Linked DNA regions of Thermotoga maritima MSB8. The protein of the gene in region 1 binds, or shares a complex with, the protein of each later gene. Each region holds a gene or a part of one and is shown in the gene's direction. Other genes may lie near its edges. The genes, in order: rpsG and tig.

Region 1 (13,784 bases):
GCTCTCGGTGCGAAAGTTCTTCACTCAAGATCCGTGGAAATAGCAAAGAAGTATGGGATACCCATCTACTGTGCATCTTCTTTCACCGAAGAGGAGGGAACCATGGTGGTAGAAAGACTTCCGGAGTGGCTGGAAGAACCCGTTGTAACAGGAGCGACAATTTCTCATGGTCAAATAAAAGTTTCCATATCTTTCCTCCCAAAGGATGTGAAGTACATCACGGCCATTTTCGAGGAAGTTGGAAAAAGGGCTCTGAACGTGGACATGATCTCCCTTGTCCCTTCGAACGGAAAGGTTTTCCTCTCCTTCACGATTCTCGAAGACCACAAAGAAGATCTGGACGAAGCGCTCAAAGAGGCTCTCAGGGATGTGGAAGGGTGGAAATCCACCTACGAAGGAGGTTTTGCCAAACTCTCCATAGTTGGAGTGGGAATGAGAACGAGTCCGGGCGTGGCCGCAAGGTTTTTTGAAGCGCTGGAAAGAGCGGGAGTCACACCGGAGCTCGTCACAACGTCGGAGATAAAGATCTCCTGTCTTGTTCCTGAAGAGAAAGCGGAAGAGGCGCTGAAATCGGTGATCGAAGAATTCGAACTGTGAGGTGAAGAAATGGACATCCTGAGGAAAGTGGCAGAGATTCATGGGACACCCACCTACGTATACTTCGAGGAAACACTGCGAAAAAGGTCACGTCTTGTAAAAGAGGTCTTCGAGGGAGTGAATCTCCTTCCAACGTTTGCCGTGAAAGCGAACAACAATCCTGTTCTTTTGAAGATTCTAAGAGAAGAGGGTTTCGGCATGGACGTGGTGACAAAGGGGGAACTCCTCGCGGCTAAACTGGCGGGAGTTCCTTCCCATACCGTTGTATGGAACGGCAACGGAAAGAGCAGGGATCAAATGGAACACTTTTTGAGAGAAGATGTGAGAATCGTCAACGTGGATTCGTTCGAGGAGATGGAGATCTGGAGAGAATTGAACCCGGAAGGCGTGGAGTATTTCATCAGGGTGAATCCGGAGGTCGATGCGAAGACACACCCTCACATCTCCACCGGCTTGAAAAAGCACAAGTTCGGAATACCACTGGAAGATCTGGATTCGTTCATGGAAAGATTCAGATCAATGAACATAAGAGGTCTCCATGTTCACATAGGATCGCAGATAACCCGGGTTGAACCCTTTGTGGAAGCCTTCAGTAAAGTTGTTCGGGCTTCTGAAAGGTATGGATTCGAAGAGATCAACATCGGCGGCGGCTGGGGAATAAACTACAGCGGAGAGGAACTCGACCTGTCCAGTTACAGAGAAAAGGTTGTTCCTGATTTGAAGAGATTCAAAAGAGTCATCGTCGAAATAGGAAGGTACATCGTAGCACCTTCTGGGTATCTGCTCCTCAGAGTGGTGCTCGTCAAAAGAAGACATAACAAGGCGTTCGTTGTAGTCGATGGTGGGATGAATGTCCTCATAAGACCGGCACTTTATTCCGCATATCACAGGATCTTTGTGCTCGGAAAACAGGGTAAAGAGATGAGGGCAGATGTGGTTGGTCCACTGTGCGAAAGCGGTGACGTGATCGCGTACGACCGGGAACTTCCAGAGGTCGAACCGGGTGACATCATCGCTGTGGAAAACGCGGGAGCTTACGGTTACACTATGTCGAACAACTACAACTCGACCACACGTCCAGCTGAAGTGCTCGTCAGAGAAAACGGAAGAATTTCTCTGATAAGAAGAAGGGAAACGGAGATGGATATTTTCAAAGACGTGGTGATGTGAATGGACGAAATCGAGCTGAGGCACATTCTCCACATGAATCCGGAGCTTTCTTTCAAGGAGTACAGGACAAAAGAGACGCTCAGAAAAGCAGTGATTGAGATCGGATACGAGAAGATCATAGAAGTGGCCGGAACAGGGCTTGTGATAGAGAAGAAAGAAACGGAAGATCCGTACGTTGTTCTGAGAGCTGATATGGATGCTCTACCCATAAAAGAAGAAACGGGATGGGAGTTCGCGTCGCGGAATGAGTATATGCACGCGTGTGGACACGACTTTCACATGAGCGCACTCTACGGTGCCATGAAGAGACTCAGGAACGTGAAAAAGAACTTTCTCTTTGTCTTTCAGCCTGCCGAAGAGACGGGTGGTGGAGCGAAAGAAGTTGTGGACTTTCTCAAAGATAAGTACGAAATAAAAGCCGCTGTTGGATTCCACGTGACTGACGAGTACGATGCTGGAACTGTGGCATCCCGACCCGGAGTGCTTTTTGCCTCTGCCACGGAATTCGATGTATACTTTAAAGGTGTTCCGGCCCACGTGGCGTTCGCTGAGAAAGGAAAGGACGCTCTGAAGGCAGCGGTTTCTTTTCTCGGCTGGCTCTACAACAAAAAGTGGAACGCTCTTGTGGGGGTTGGCAAAATTTCGGGGGGACGGGCGAGGAACATCGTTCCAGATGAGATAAAATTAGAAGGAACGATAAGATCAGAAGCGCTGAGGATAACAGAGGAAGTGATATCCAACATGGTAAAACAGCTTGGAGAACTGAAAGAAGAAATGGGAGTTGATTTTGCTGTTGAAAGAGGCAGTGTCTATCCCGAGGTGAAGGTGGATCAAAACCTCTTTGAAACTCTAAGAGAGACCTGTCAGAGGTTGGGGTTTTCTTTTGTTGAATGCGATATGAAGTGGACCGGAGAGGACTTTGGATATTTCTCGCAAGTGTTTCCTTCTCTCTTATTCTGGTTTGGCGTGGGAGAAGGAGAACGTTTTGGGCTTCACCACCCGCGTTTTTTACCGAATGACAGGTATATACCCATGGCGGCGGATCTTTTAGCTGAGCTTGCTATGGTCATTTGAGGAGAGTGAATATTATGACCACAGAAGAGATAATTGAACGCTTGAAATCGAAAAAGGTAAAACTCACAACTCAGAGGATGGAGATCATAAAATTCGTATCCGAGATGAAAGAAGGCCATTTTGAGGCAAAGGAGCTTTTTGCCATTCTGTCGAAGAAAGTTCCCTCGCTTTCCATCGCTACTCTCTACAGTGTTCTTTACCTTTTGGTGGATCTTGGTGTTATTTATGCCTTCAGCGATGGTCAAAAAACGATCTTCGATTTCAACCCGGAACCGCATGGGCACTTCATTTGCAGAGAATGCGGAAAGATTGAAGACGTAGAAATAAGGGAGCTGAAACTTGGAGAGGTAAAAGGCAAAAGAGAAAAAATCGAACTGGTGATAAAAGGCATCTGTGAGGAGTGTTTGAAGAAGGTGAAAGATTGAGGTACCTTGTGCAACTTTTTTCTCTTCTTCTCGTAATCATAGGAATTCTGGGTTTGGTTGTCTGGGCGGGATTGTACTTTCTGGCACCTTACATCGAGGGATTCGCAGGAATAAAACTCCCGGAAAATATTGCAAATGTTCTTCTGGCGTGTTTTCTGCCAATACTCGGCTCAGGTATTCTCCTCAACTTCTACACCTCTTCCGGGATCAAGTGGTTCGTTGTATTAGGCTTTGTTGTTCTTTCCGTCTCTTTTGTGAGCGAGATTTATGGACTGTACATCCTCAGGGGAATCTTTTCGAAGATCGCTCCCGCTTATCTCATTTTTCTTCTCTTCACAATGGTCTCTCTTGCCTATTTCCTCACGATCATCAGGAGGGATGAAGACTGAAGGTTCTCGGCGTTGTCGTGGAGTACAATCCATTCCACAACGGACACCTCTATCATCTGACTTCGGCCAGAGAACTCGTGAAACCGGACTACACAATCGCTGTGATGAGCGGTAATTTCTGCCAGAGAGGCGAACCTGCCGTCATAGATAAATTCGCACGGGCAGAGATCGCTCTCAGAATGGGGGTAGATGTTGTTCTGGAATTGCCCGTTGTTTTTGCCACGCAGGATGCCGGGGGATTTGCTTTCGGTGCAGTGTGTGTGCTGGATGCAACGGGTGTTGTCACAGATGTAGTCTTTGGAAGTGAATCGAACGATATCGAATTTCTTCAAAGAGTGGCACGAATCCTTTACGAACAACCCGACGAATATCAGAAGTTTTTGCATGAAGAGTTGAAGAAAGGCTATTCCTTCCCTAATGCCAGAAAGTACGCTCTGATGAGGTATTTCTCCATGAAGGGTTGGAACGAAGAAGAGGTCTTGAAACTCGAAAAGTCGAACGACATCCTAGGAGTGGAGTACATTCATTCCGCTCTAAAGATAGGCTCGAACATCAGATTCCACACAATAAAAAGGGTAGGAGCAGAAGAAAAAGATACCAGTTTCAGGGGACGATTCTCCAGCGCAACGGCGATAAGAAATCTTATGAGGGAAAAAAGATGGGAAGAGGTGAGAGATTCTCTTCCAGAAGATTCTTTTGAAATTCTCATGAGAGAGATAAACGAAGGGCGGGGACCCGTTTTCCTCGAGAACATGGGAGATTTTCTCCTCTCGTTTTTCAGACTGAAAAACATGGATTTCTTCGAGAAGATCCACGGTTTTTCTGAGGGACTCGAAAAGAGATTTCACGTCTGTGCCAGACAAACAGGGTCTTACCGGGATTTTCTGGAGTGTGTCAAAGCCAAACGCTTCACCTTTTCTCGAATAAGAAGGCTCGCTCTCTTTTCGGTGTTCGAAGTGAACAAAGAATTCGTTGAAAAAAGCAACACAAAAGGGCCTCAGTACATCAGAATCCTCGGCTTCACAGAGAAGGGAAGAGAGATCCTTTCTCTCATGAGAAAGAAGGCAAAACTTCCGATCGTGACAAACATGTCTCTTTACAGGAAAGTACTGGAGAAAACAGACCTACCAGTTGATAAACAACTCTTTCTTGAACAGATCGATCTTGACGTGAAGGCGACGAACTTCTACTCGATGTTTTTCCCATCGGTGGAACAGCGCTGTGGGGAGCGAGACTTCTCCATTCATCCCATCTTTCTGAGAACGGAGATGTAGAAGGGAGTTATCGTCTCGTCGGGAAGCATCAGAAAGCCGTAACCATCCCAGATTCCTTCCACTTCGAATTCTTTCATCTTGTCTCTGATATCGATCACTTCAACGTCTTTCTGTTCGTAGACGAATCTTTTCACCACTTCAGTGTTTTCTTCTTTTGTCACGGTACATGTGCTGTAGAGGAGAATTCCTCCCTTTTCCAGAAGCTGCCAGGCCTGCTGTACCATCCTCAGCTGAATCTCCGAGAACTTCTCGAAATCCTCTTTGTTCACTCTCCTCAGAACTTCCGGATGGTTTCTTGCCGTGCCCAGCGAGGTACAGGGAGCGTCCACCAGGACCCTATCAAATGTATCCTGGACGTACTCTGTGAGTCGTTCCGCATCGGCGATCTTTGTCTCTATCGAAGAGAGTTTCAGACGTTTCGCGTGTTTTTCGACGAGCTGGATTTTCTCTCTGCTTATATCAACGGCCAGTATCTTCCCCTGATCCTTCATCAATTCGGCGATGGCGGTAGTCTTACCACCCGGTGCCGCGCAGGTATCCAGTACTCTCAGTCCGGGTCTCAGCTCCATGAAGAAAGGTACAAGCTGTGAAGACTCTCCCTGAACACTCGCGAGCCCATCGTTTATCACCCTGGAGTCGTTCATTGGAACGCCGAGTTTCCTCACAATCAGGGAAAACGGAGCGTGTTTTCCCGGGACTGCCTCCGTACCCTCTTCAGCAAGGATTTTGATGACTTCCTCCTTAGTGGCTGCAAGCGAATTCACACGGAGCATAACAGGGAGAGGTTCCTGATTCCACTTCATTATTCTCAGGACCGCTTCTTCGGGAAGAAATGATCTCCAGTAGTTCACGATCCACTCCGGGTGTGAGTAGACGAGGTGAAGTTCTTTTGGTTCGGGGACGGTCCTCAATCTCCTCAGCACGGCGTTCACCAGTTTTTTGAAGTTCTCGTTCTTCACCAGTTTTACTGTTTCGCTGACTGCTGCGTAATCCGGAACGCTGTTCATGAAGAGGAGCTGATAAGCCCCCATCCTCAACGCAACCCTGACAGCGGGAGGGATGTCCTTTTTCTTCAAAAGCTGGTTTATGTACCAGTCCAGAAGTTCTTCTTTCCTCACAACTCCCCACACGAGCTCTTTGAAAAATCTTCTGTCTCTGTCGTCCAAAAAAGAGAGGACGCTGTCCACGTCCTCTCTCGATATGAATTTTTCCTTCTCGTACTTCCTCAGAAGTCTGTAGGCGAGCAATCTAACGTTCGTTCTCATCTTCTATCACCGAACAAACCAGCGATTACTATCATTCTGAGGAGCTGGAGGAACGCCATCAGTGAAGACGCGACGTAGGTGAGAGCAGCGGCATCGAGTACCTCTTTTACTCCCTTGAGCTCGTACTCCGGCATCAGCATCGTTGTTTCAAGGAGTTTCACGGCGCGCCTGCTGGCGTCGAACTCAACAGGAAGCGTGATGAGGGTAAAAAGCACCACCAGAGAAAACAGAAGAATTCCCAGTCTTATCAGAAACGGTGTGTAAAAGATGAAACCAAGAATGAAAATAATCCAAGCAAGCTGAGAACCCGTGATGGCTGCTGGTACCATCAGATTCCTCAGTGCGAGCATCGGATATTTTTCTGCGTCTTGAAGAGCGTGCCCCACTTCGTGAGCCACAACTCCGAGTGAAGCGACGGAAACACCTTTGAAATTCTGTGGAGAGAGCCTGAGAACCTTCCGGTAGGGATCGTAATGGTCAGTCAGAAAACCGGAAACGACCTCTATTTTCACGTTGTAGATTCCCGCGTTCTCAAGGAGTCTTTTTGCGAGTTCATATCCAGTGAGTCCAAGAGAGGATCTTACTTGTGAGTACTTGTTGTAAGCAGCCTGAACTCGCATCTGCGCCCAGAAAGCCAGGAGAATACCGGGAATCAGTATGATGAACGTTGGGTCAAAAAGGAAGAACACCGTATCACCTCCTCAGCCGAACACGTGCACCACCAGACCACTCAGAAGTTTCGGTTCAAACCATGTTGATTTCGGCGGCATGATCTTTCCTTCATCTGAGACTTTCATAAGCGTTTCTATGTTCACCGGATACATCGCGAAGGCCACATCGAACTCTCCTTTGTCCACCATTCTTTCCAGTTCGCACAGGCCCTTTATTCCACCAACGAAGTCTATCCTCTCATCTTCGCGAGGATTGGAAATACCGAAGATGGGTTCCAGAACCTCACGCTGAAGAATGTTCACATCTAGACTCTCAACAACGTCCTCCGGCACTCTTTTTGGGATCAGGGCGTACCATTTTCTGTTACCCACGTACATGGTTATTTCGTGTTCTCTGGATGGTCTTGCAGGTACCTTGTAGGATCTGTACGTTTCGAATTTTTCCTGGAGTTTTTCGAGTAATTCCTCTGGCGTGAGTTGAGATTTCACCACTCTGTTGTAGTCGAATATTCTGAGCTGGTTGTGGGGGAACGCTGTGGCCATGAAGTAATTGTGAGGTCCTTTTCCTATCTTCTCGTCCAGTATGTCGCTGACCCTGGCTGCGGCCGCTGCCCTGTGGTGACCATCCGCTATGTAGAGTTCCTCCACTCTCTCAAAGAGCTTCTTTATTTCATTCACTTCGTTTTCATTCTTGACAACGAAAAACTCATGGATGACATCGAGATCATCGCGTATTCTATAGACAGGCTCCTGAGAATCAGCAATTTCGGAGAGTTTTCTATCGAATTCTTCAAAGGCTCTGTAGAAAAGAAAGACCTGTCCTGTGTGTGCACGTGTTTTCAGAATGTGTTGAACTCTTTCCTCTTCTTTCTTTTTTCTGGTGAGTTCGTGTTTCTTTATTCGACCCTTTTTGTACTCCTCCACAGGAAAGAGCGCTACAATTCCTGTTTGTATGTGATCGCCCATTCTCTGACGGTAAATGTAGAACGCTTCTTTTTCTTCCTGAATGAGGATGCCATCCTCTATGAACTTTTCAAGATTTCTCCTGGCTTTCTCCATGTCTTCGGGTGTAGGATCCATCTCTATTTCGTGTGTTTCTGCTTCAACGCGAGTTACTCTGAGAAAGCTGAAAGGATTGTTCTTTATTGTCTCTTTGGCTTCAAGAAAGGAAACCACATCGTAGGGTTTGGCCACGAATTTTTCGGCTATCTCTTCCCTGGGTCTGAATCCTCTGAAGGGTTTGATCTCCATTCACCCCATACCTCCTCAACGTATTTTTTCTGTTTTTCGAACATCTCTTTGGAGTTTTTGTCTTCGAACTCGTGATCGTATCCTGCAAGGTGAAGTATCCCGTGGATCACCACTTCCAGCAGTTCTTTTTCGAAGGTGTTGTTGAACTCTCTCGCATTTTCTTCTACGATCAGAGGACAAACGTAAATTTCTCCATAGACGTCTTCTTCCATGAGGGGAAAAGTGAGCACGTCTGTCGGTCGATCTTGACCCCGAAACTGCTGGTTGAGTTCCTTAATTTCATCTTCGCTCACAAGAATCACGTTTACATGTACGTCTCCTATCTCTTTCTTTACGATTTCTTCGAGTTTTTCTTTCAAATTTTCGAGAAGTTTCGATCCTTTACCTTCACCCAGTATTCTTATCATTTATCTTTACCACCTTCTGAATTTTTTCTTCTTCGGGGTATTCAATTCTGGAACTGAACAGGTTCACGAGAACCTGAAGGAACGCGTCGGAAATCTCTTCGAGCTCACTCAGAGTGATGCCTGACTCATCGAGCTGTCTCTCAAAGAATATGGAAGATATGACATCTTCGACACATTCCTTTATCTGAGAAACAGAAGGTGACTTCAAGCTTCTTGAGGCGGCTTCCACAGAGTCGGCAAGCATGATAATAGCCGCTTCTTTGAACTGAGGCTTGGGACCAGGATAACGGAACTCTTCCTCGGGAATATCCTCGAACTGTTGTTTCGCCTTGTAGTAGAAATACTTCTGTGATCTTGTACCGTGGTGCTGGGGGATTATGAATTCAACAAGGAGAGGGAGTCGATATTTTCTTGCAAGTTCCACACCGTACTTCACGTGTTCGTTCAAAACGAGGTGACTGAGAGAAGGGGTTATGTCTTCGTGGGGGTTTTTACCATCTCTAATGTTTTCAGTGAAGAAGTGAGGGCGTTTCATCTTCCCTATATCGTGATAGTAGGCTCCTATTCTTGCCAGAATGGGGTTTGCGCCTATTTTCTCCGCTGCAGTTTCTGCTAAATTCGCGACGATCACACTGTGATAATAAGTTCCTGGGGCTTTAATGGAAAGCATCTTGAGCAACGGATGGTTCAGATTTCCGAACTCCACGAGCCCAAGATTCGAGTAAAGACGGCTTGTGTATTCTACGTAAGGCAGTATTCCAAGAACCAGAATTCCTGAAAAGATCGGATTCAAAATAGCAGCTACCAGGTCATACGGAGTGTACTCGATTTTCAGTCCAAACTTCATGAACAGAGATGTTCCCATAAGAGCAAGAGATGTAAAGGCAGAAGATTTCACCACGTCCAGCCTTCTGTTCGCTTTGGAGAGAGTCACTGCCGCAACAAAGGTTGTTGAAATGAACGGTAGAAGAAGAAAGATATCGTAACTCCATCGATACAGAGCAAACAAAGACATCAAAAATCCACTTGTTATGGCTATTTCTGGGGAAAAGAACACGAGTTCTATGAGGGCAACCGGTATGTATACAGGTGTCACAAAAGGACCTATCTCCGGGAAAGAAAATCCAATGAAAGAAGATCCGAGCAGGATCAGAGCCAAGTGAGTGTAGGTAAACACTTCACTGAGCCAGTACTTTCTGTAATATCTGGTGCTCATTTCTACCAGGGCGAACCAAACAATGAGGGTGATCAGTGCCTCAAAGGTGAAATTCAAGGGTCTGATTCCTGTACGAACGTGCACCAGCATCAGAGAGAGAATCACTGTAATCGTTATCAGGAGGAAACGCTTTCGATTCATGATTTCCTCGACCTTTCATACTCTTCGTAGGCCTTTATGATCTTCTTAACGAGAGGATGCCTCACAACGTCGCTTTCGTTCAGATACACGAATTCTATTCCAGAGATTCCTTCTAAAATTTTCTGACACTCTATAAGACCGGACTTTTCCTTCTCGATATCTACCTGTGTGATGTCTCCCGTTATGACCGCCTTGGAGTTGAATCCGAGTCTGGTGAGGAACATCTTCATCTGCTGGTATGTGGTGTTCTGGGCTTCATCCAGTATTATAAAGGAGTTATTCAAAGTCCTTCCTCTCATGTAAGCGAGCGGTACGATCTCTATGATGCCTCTTTCACGATAGCTGTTGAATTTGTCCGGAGACGTGATATCTATGATGGCGTCGTAAAGAGGTCTGAGATAGGGTTCCACCTTTTCGGACAGATCTCCCGGCAAGTATCCGAGCTTCTCACCGGCTTCAACGGCTGGTCTTGTGAGGATGATCCTGTTCACCTTTCCCATTTTCAGATAATCTAGAGCGACGGCCACTGCCAGGTACGTTTTTCCTGTACCGGCTGGACCTATAACGAACACCACGTCGTTTTTTTCGACTGCTTCCAGATACTTCTTCTGGCCGAGTGTCTTTGGTTTCACTTTCTTGCCGATGATCAATCCTTTGCTATTGTTTGAGTAAACTTCTTTCACACTTTCTGAGTTCGAAACTCTCTCCACGAGATACTCGAACTCAGTCCAGTCCAGAAGGTGACCGTCCCGTGTTATGGATATGATCTCATCGAGCACCCGGTGAGCCGCATCGACACTTTTCTCATCCATGCCTTTTATAAGGATCTCACTGTCTCTCACCGCGAATTCCACGTTGAACAGTTTTTTCAGATACCTCGCGCGCTTATCGTACTGTCCGAATATCTCCAGAACGGCCACATCTTCGGGAATTCTTACTTTCCTAACCGTAATCGTAATTTCCACCTCCACACTGGTATACTTTCTAAGGAAATTATACTACAGGGAGCGTGAAGCCGTGGAGAAAAACCTTTTAAGATCAGCTTTGAAAATCTTCGAGAAGAAAGATCTAAGTTTGCTGGCTTATAGCGGCCGATCGATCTTCGAAAGTAAAGACAGCGGCCTCAAACCCGTGGTGGAGCTTTTCAAAAGGTTCGATAATCTGGAAGGAAGCCTGGTGATCGACAAAATGGTTGGAAAGGCTGCGGCTTCTTTTCTGTTGAAAATGAAACCCGATCACATCCACGCAAAAGTTATAAGCAAGCCGGCGTTGAAATTGATGAATGAATACGGACAGTCTTTCAGTTATGATGAAAAAATACCTTTCGTCCTGGGAAAAGATGGCAAGAGTATGTGTCCATTCGAAAAACTGGTTCTGGAGATGGACGACCCGGAGGAAATCATAAGGATTGTTCTTTCAAAATTCACGTCACTTTAAATGAAGTTTTAAACTACTTATGATAAATTGATCAGAGGTGTCTGTTTTCTTTGTTGACAACATACAGATTAAAGAGTAAAATTAAACTTCGGCTTGGAGTAAAACGGAAGGGAGGATGAAGATGCCAACGATCAATCAATTGATCAGGTACGGCAGGAAACCGAAGAAGAAAAAGTCAAAAGCTCCTGCTCTTCAGGGAAACCCTCAAAAGAGGGGCGTGTGTATAAAGGTTTCTACAATGACACCGAAAAAACCGAACTCCGCTCTCAGAAAGATCGCAAGGGTGAGACTTTCAAATGGAATAGAGGTCACTGCGTATATTCCCGGAATTGGTCACAACCTCCAGGAACACTCTGTTGTGCTCGTCAGAGGCGGTAGGGTCAAAGACCTTCCGGGTGTCAGATACAAGATCATCAGAGGAGCTCTGGATGCTGCAGGTGTCGAAGGAAGAAGACAGTCCAGGAGTAAGTATGGTGCGAAAAGACCCAAGGATCAAAAGAAGTGAGGTGACTGTGGGTGCGTAGAAGAAGAGCCGAAAAGAGACAGATACCACCTGATCCAGTGTTCGGAGATGTGCTTGTTGCAAAGCTGATAAATAGAGTTATGTGGGATGGTAAAAAGACGATCGCCCAAAAGATCGTTTACGGTGCTTTCGATATCATCAGAGAAAAGACAAAGAAGGATCCGCTTGAAGTTTTCAGGCAGGCTGTAGAAAATGTGAAGCCTGTTCTTGAGGTAAGGCCGCGAAGGGTTGGAGGTGCAACTTACCAGGTTCCTATCGAAGTTCAGGAACCGAGAAGAACTTCCCTTGCGCTCAGATGGATAGTTGAAGCCGCAAGAGCCAAAAAAGGAAGACCAATGAAGGAGAAACTGGCTGAGGAGATCATAGCAGCTTACAACAACACGGGTACAGCCATCAAGAAGAAGGAAGACACACATAGAATGGCGGAAGCCAACAGGGCATTTGCTCATTACAGGTGGTGATAAGCATGCAGAATGTGGAAGCGAGATATGTTGACCTGGATAAGCTTAGAAATATCGGTATAATGGCTCATATCGACGCCGGAAAAACTACTACAACAGAGAGAATACTCTATTACACGGGAAGAAAACACTTCATAGGAGACGTCGATGAAGGAAACACAACCACTGACTGGATGCCTCAGGAAAAGGAAAGAGGCATTACGATACAGTCTGCTGCCACAACGTGTTTCTGGAAAGGTTACCGAATCAACATAATTGATACACCCGGACACGTTGACTTTACGGCCGAGGTTGAAAGGGCGCTTCGTGTTCTCGATGGAGCGATAGCTGTTTTCGACGCCACGGCAGGAGTCGAGCCTCAGTCGGAAACCGTCTGGAGACAGGCTGACAAGTACAATGTCCCGAGGATCGCTTTCATGAACAAGATGGACAAAGTGGGAGCAGATTTCTACATGGCCGTTGAAACTCTTGTAACAAAACTCAGGGCAAATCCCATTCCGGTGCAGATGCCGATCGGCAGTGAGAAAGACTTCCAGGGTGTGATTGACCTCATAAAAATGAAAGCGATCTACTGGGTCAGCGAAGATGGATCTGTGTACGAGGAAAGAGATATTCCGGAGGAACTCAGAGAAGAAGCAGAAATGAGAAGAGAAGAGATGCTTGAAAAAATCGCAGAACTCGACGAAGAAATTCTTGAAAAATACCTCGAAGGCGAGGAAATTTCCGAAGAAGAAATAAAGAGGGTCTTGAGAAAAGCCACCATAGAAAACAAAGCAGTTCCCGTTCTCTGTGGAGCGGCAAAAGCCAACAAGGGAATACAGCCGCTTCTGGACGCGGTGATAGACTATCTGCCGTCGCCTCTTGATCTACCACCGGTAAAGGGATGGAGGGTTTCCGACGGAGAGGTTGTCTACAGAAAGCCGGATGAAAACGAACCCTTCACAGCCCTGGTCTTTAAAGTGCAGGTGGATCCATACATAGGAAAACTCGTGTACTTCAGAGTCTACTCTGGAAGACTGGAGAAAGGAAGTTACGTTTACAACTCCACAAAGGGTCAGAGGGAGAGAATATCGAGGATCGTCTTCATGCACGCAGACAAGAGAGAGGAAGTTGATTACGTCAGACCCGGTGATATAGCGGCAGGAGTCGGTCTCAAGGTTTCTCAGACTGGAGACACGCTCTGCGACGAGAAAGAACCTATAATCCTCGAAAAGATCGACTTCCCAGAACCCGTTATCTCTCTTGCCGTAGAACCAGTCACGAAAGCAGATGAAGAAAAGCTCGTGAAGGCACTGCTGGCTCTTTCTGAAGAAGACCCCACACTTCAGGTGAGGGTTGACAAAGAAACGGGAGAAACCATCATTTCAGGAATGGGCGAGCTTCATCTTGAAATAGTCGTAGACAGGTTGAAGAGAGAGTTCGGTGTCAACGTGAGAGTTGGACAGCCTCAGGTGGCTTACAGGGAAACTATCAAGAAATCTGC
Region 2 (3,312 bases), 780 kb from region 1 along the record:
AAAGGAAGCTTTTTTCAAGGCTCTGGGAACGGGTTTGAATGGGCACAGCTTCACGGATGTGGAATTTCTGGAAAGCAACGGGAAACCAGTTCTGTGCGTTCATAAGGATTTCGGCTTCTTCAACTACGCTCATGTTTCACTTTCTCACGATAGATTCGCTGTGGCTCTTGTTGTTCTCGAAAAAAGAAAAGGTGATATCATTGTAGAAGGTGACGAAAGCTTTTTGAGGAAAAGGTTCGAAGTCCTTGAAAGGTCAGTCGAAGGGTGGGAGATAGAGACTTCACTCCCACCGTTTACTTTGAAGAAACTGCTGGAAAGCTCGGGTTGCAGGCTTGTGAGGTATGGTAACATCCTCATCGGAGAGTGAGAGAAATGAACATCGATGAGATAGAAAGAAAAATAGACGAAGCGATTGAGAAGGAAGACTATGAAACGCTTCTTTCTCTTTTGAATAAAAGGAAAGAGTTGATGGAAGGACTCCCAAAGGACAAACTGTCTGAGATCCTTGAAAAGGACAGAAAAAGATTGGAAATCATCGAAAAGAGAAAGACAGCGCTTTTTCAGGAGATCAATGTTATCAGAGAAGCCAGATCGTCTCTTCAAAAGAACATATGGACCAGAGGAGATACCTTAGGGAGAGGATAAAAACACGACAGGAGGGATGAACAGTAATGGAAGTGAAGGAGCTTGAAAGAGACAAAAACCGAGTTGTGCTGGAGTACGTTTTTGGAGCAGAAGAAATCGCGCAGGCCGAGGACAAAGCGGTCAGGTACTTGAACCAGAGAGTGGAGATTCCAGGATTCAGAAAAGGACGAATCCCAAAGAATGTCCTGAAGATGAAGCTCGGTGAAGAATTTCAGGAGTACACGCTCGACTTTCTCATGGACCTCATACCAGACACGCTCAAAGACAGAAAGCTCATTTTGTCTCCTATAGTGACCGAAAGAGAACTGAAGGACGTCACTGCCAGAGTGGTGGTGGAGGTTCATGAAGAACCGGAAGTGAGAATAGGTGACATTTCGAAGATAGAAGTGGAAAAAGTGGACGAGGAAAAGGTCCTGGAAAAATACGTGGAAAGGAGAATAGAGGATCTCAGAGAAAGTCACGCTCTCCTCGAGCCCAAAGAAGGACCCGCTGAAGCGGGAGATCTCGTGAGAGTGAACATGGAAGTGTACAACGAGGAGGGAAAAAAACTCACCTCTCGTGAATACGAATACGTGATAAGTGAGGACGAAGACAGACCCTTTGTGAAAGACCTCGTGGGAAAGAAGAAAGGCGACGTTGTGGAAATTGAGAGGGAGTACGAGGGAAAGAAGTACACATACAAGCTCGAAGTGGAAGAAGTGTACAAACGCACCCTTCCAGAGATCGGTGATGAACTTGCAAAGTCAGTGAACAACGAATTCGAAACACTGGAACAGCTGAAAGAATCTCTGAAGAAAGAGGGAAAAGAGATCTACGATGTGGAAATGAAAGAGAGCATGAGAGAGCAACTTCTTGAGAAACTCCCTGAAATTGTGGAGATCGAGATATCTGATAGGACTCTGGAGATACTCGTTAACGAAGCGATCAACAGGTTGAAGAGAGAAGGAAGGTACGAACAGATCGTGAGTTCGTATGAGAGCGAGGAGAAATTCAGAGAAGAACTGAAGGAGAGAATTCTGGATGACATAAAGAGAGACAGAGTGATAGAGGTTCTCGCACAGGAGAAGGGGATCAGCGTGAACGATGAGGAACTCGAGAAAGAAGCGGAGGAACTCGCTCCTTTCTGGGGAATCTCTCCTGATCGTGCTAAGAGCCTTGTCAAAGCACGGCAGGACCTCAGAGAAGAATTGAGATGGGCTATTCTGAAAAGAAAAGTGCTCGATCTGTTACTTCAGGAAGTCAAGGTGAAAGTGGTTGAACCAAAAGGAGAGGGTGATGACAGTGAAGGAAAAGAAGATAATTGATCAATACGTTCCCATAGTCGTTGAGTCTACGGGAAGGTACGAGAGAGCCTACGACATCTTCTCGAGGCTCCTAAAGGACAGAATAGTTTTCCTCGGATCCCCCATAGACGACTATGTTGCAAACCTGGTCATAGCTCAACTTCTGTTTCTTGAGGCGGAGGATCCGGATAAAGACGTCTACCTCTACATAAACTCCCCCGGAGGTTCTGTGACGGCGGGACTCGCTATCTACGATACGATGCAGTACATAAAGTGTGATGTCTCAACCATATGTGTAGGACAGGCGGCTTCCATGGCGGCTGTGCTCCTCGCAGCCGGTGCAAAGGGAAAAAGGTACGCGCTTCCGAACGCTCGAATAATGATACACCAGCCGCTCGGTGGTGCTGAGGGACCTGCCAAGGATGTGGAGATCATCACGAGAGAGCTTCTGAGAATAAAAGATCTTCTCAACAGAATTCTGAGTAAACACACGGGACAGCCGATTGAAAAGATAGAAAAAGACACAGACAGAGATTTCTTCATGAGTGCAGAAGAAGCGAAAGAGTACGGGATAGTCGATAAAGTCGTCAGCACAAGAGAGTAAGGGCACCGGAAGGTGCCCTATTCTTCTGTCAATTTTTCGTTCAGAAGGTTTACGATCTTTTCTGCCCTTCCCGAGACTTCTCTTCTCAGTATTTCTTCAGGTTCGATTCTGTACACGTTGTAGTACTCCCTTGTGAGATCTAAGTCGACGTCTATCTTTGCCCCTTCTAAGGAAAAACCCGCGTAGAACCCACGTGCTATTGAATACGAATAGACGGAAGCGTCAAGATTGTAATCGGCGCTGAGTCTTCTTCCAAGAGGTCCCGCCGCGACGCTCAGTGATCCTCCCAGGGTGATGTTTCCTTCGGCGAAGGCATCGACATTTTCCATGATGACGGCTATGAGAGAAACTGATTGAAATCCTATCTGCGGACCGAAGCTCAATCCGTACATTTTCACAAACAGAGGGCCGTACCAGGTGTTCGTCTCTGGGTCTCTTTTCAAAAGCACTCCCTGGCCGTACTGCCCTCCCAGTACCCAGCCGAGTTTCAGGTATTTGGGCACGATGAATATGCCCCTGGCCCTCTCGAGAAGTGAGAGAAACGCACCGCTGTCCGGTTGATCGAGAAACTCTTTCAGTGCGAGGAACGATTCATCGATTATATCAAGCGCACTTGCGAAAGAAAACAGCGAAGATGTGAGGATCGTTAAAGCAACGAGGAATTGTTTCACCTCATCACCTCCTCAGATCATCTGGAAGTACTTCTGAAGCATTTCACTGAAGAAGTCGAGGATTTTCTGCGCCATCCAGCCGCTCAGAAACAGGATCGTGAGAAACAGC

What was found.
Region 2: the proteins of rpsG (region 1) and tig are in contact, whole or in part, in a crystal structure (PDB 3GTY), measured with the Thermotoga maritima proteins. Residues at the interface, in WP_004081843.1 of Thermotoga maritima: Lys34 (codon at 11,933), Lys52 (codon at 11,987), Lys55 (codon at 11,996), Glu59 (codon at 12,008), Arg62 (codon at 12,017), Gln63 (codon at 12,020), Glu66 (codon at 12,029), Asn67 (codon at 12,032), Lys69 (codon at 12,038), Val71 (codon at 12,044), Arg95 (codon at 12,116), Ala109 (codon at 12,158), Lys110 (codon at 12,161), Lys111 (codon at 12,164), Gly112 (codon at 12,167), Arg113 (codon at 12,170), Pro114 (codon at 12,173), Glu117 (codon at 12,182), Glu121 (codon at 12,194), Ile124 (codon at 12,203), Ala125 (codon at 12,206), Tyr127 (codon at 12,212), Asn128 (codon at 12,215), Asn129 (codon at 12,218), Thr130 (codon at 12,221), Gly131 (codon at 12,224), Lys135 (codon at 12,236), Asp139 (codon at 12,248), Arg142 (codon at 12,257), Met143 (codon at 12,260); in WP_004081061.1 of Thermotoga maritima: Glu122 (codon at 1,035), Val124 (codon at 1,041), Val129 (codon at 1,056), Leu130 (codon at 1,059), Tyr133 (codon at 1,068), Glu188 (codon at 1,233), Gly259 (codon at 1,446), Ile262 (codon at 1,455), Tyr263 (codon at 1,458), Glu266 (codon at 1,467), Ser270 (codon at 1,479), Glu273 (codon at 1,488), Gln274 (codon at 1,491), Glu277 (codon at 1,500), Arg308 (codon at 1,593), Gln311 (codon at 1,602), Ile312 (codon at 1,605), Ser315 (codon at 1,614), Tyr316 (codon at 1,617), Glu325 (codon at 1,644), Arg329 (codon at 1,656), Arg336 (codon at 1,677), Leu363 (codon at 1,758), Phe366 (codon at 1,767), Trp367 (codon at 1,770), Arg373 (codon at 1,788), Leu377 (codon at 1,800), Arg381 (codon at 1,812), Leu384 (codon at 1,821), Glu387 (codon at 1,830).

The regions. Positions count from the first base shown.
Region 1 is NC_000853.1:1,500,666-1,514,449, reverse strand. The notes cover bases 10,627-13,567. They hold rpsG (30S ribosomal protein S7), read left to right. Parts: upstream 10,627-11,833; coding sequence 11,834-12,301; downstream 12,302-13,567. Other genes in these bases: fusA (elongation factor G), read left to right, coding at 12,307-13,567; rpsL (30S ribosomal protein S12), read left to right, coding at 11,439-11,822; TM_RS07640 (DUF1893 domain-containing protein), read left to right, coding at 10,898-11,317; TM_RS07645 (PhoH family protein), read right to left, coding at 10,627-10,851. Also shown: TM_RS07700 (aspartate kinase), read left to right, coding at 1-597; lysA (diaminopimelate decarboxylase), read left to right, coding at 607-1,767; TM_RS07690 (M20 family metallopeptidase), read left to right, coding at 1,768-2,841; TM_RS07685 (Fur family transcriptional regulator), read left to right, coding at 2,856-3,266; TM_RS07680 (hypothetical protein), read left to right, coding at 3,263-3,655; TM_RS07675 (nucleotidyltransferase), read left to right, coding at 3,652-4,929; TM_RS07670 (16S rRNA (cytosine(967)-C(5))-methyltransferase), read right to left, coding at 4,899-6,194; TM_RS07665 (zinc metallopeptidase), read right to left, coding at 6,191-6,883; TM_RS07660 (DUF1015 domain-containing protein), read right to left, coding at 6,896-8,116; rRNA maturation RNase YbeY, read right to left, coding at 8,071-8,523; TM_RS07650 (HD family phosphohydrolase), read right to left, coding at 8,504-9,880; more of TM_RS07645, read right to left, coding at 9,877-10,626; more of fusA, read left to right, coding at 13,568-13,784.
Region 2 is NC_000853.1:717,550-720,861, forward strand. Bases 1-2,810 are described here. They hold tig (trigger factor), read left to right. Parts: upstream 1-671; coding sequence 672-1,949; downstream 1,950-2,810. Other genes in these bases: TM_RS03540 (holo-[acyl-carrier-protein] synthase), read left to right, coding at 1-367; TM_RS03545 (flagellar protein FliT), read left to right, coding at 373-645; clpP (ATP-dependent Clp endopeptidase proteolytic subunit ClpP), read left to right, coding at 1,921-2,532; TM_RS03560 (lipid-binding SYLF domain-containing protein), read right to left, coding at 2,550-2,810. Outside these bases: more of TM_RS03560, read right to left, coding at 2,811-3,203; flagellar biosynthesis protein FliQ, read right to left, coding at 3,216-3,312. UniProt on the Bacillus subtilis protein: Involved in protein export. Acts as a chaperone by maintaining the newly synthesized protein in an open conformation. Functions as a peptidyl-prolyl cis-trans isomerase.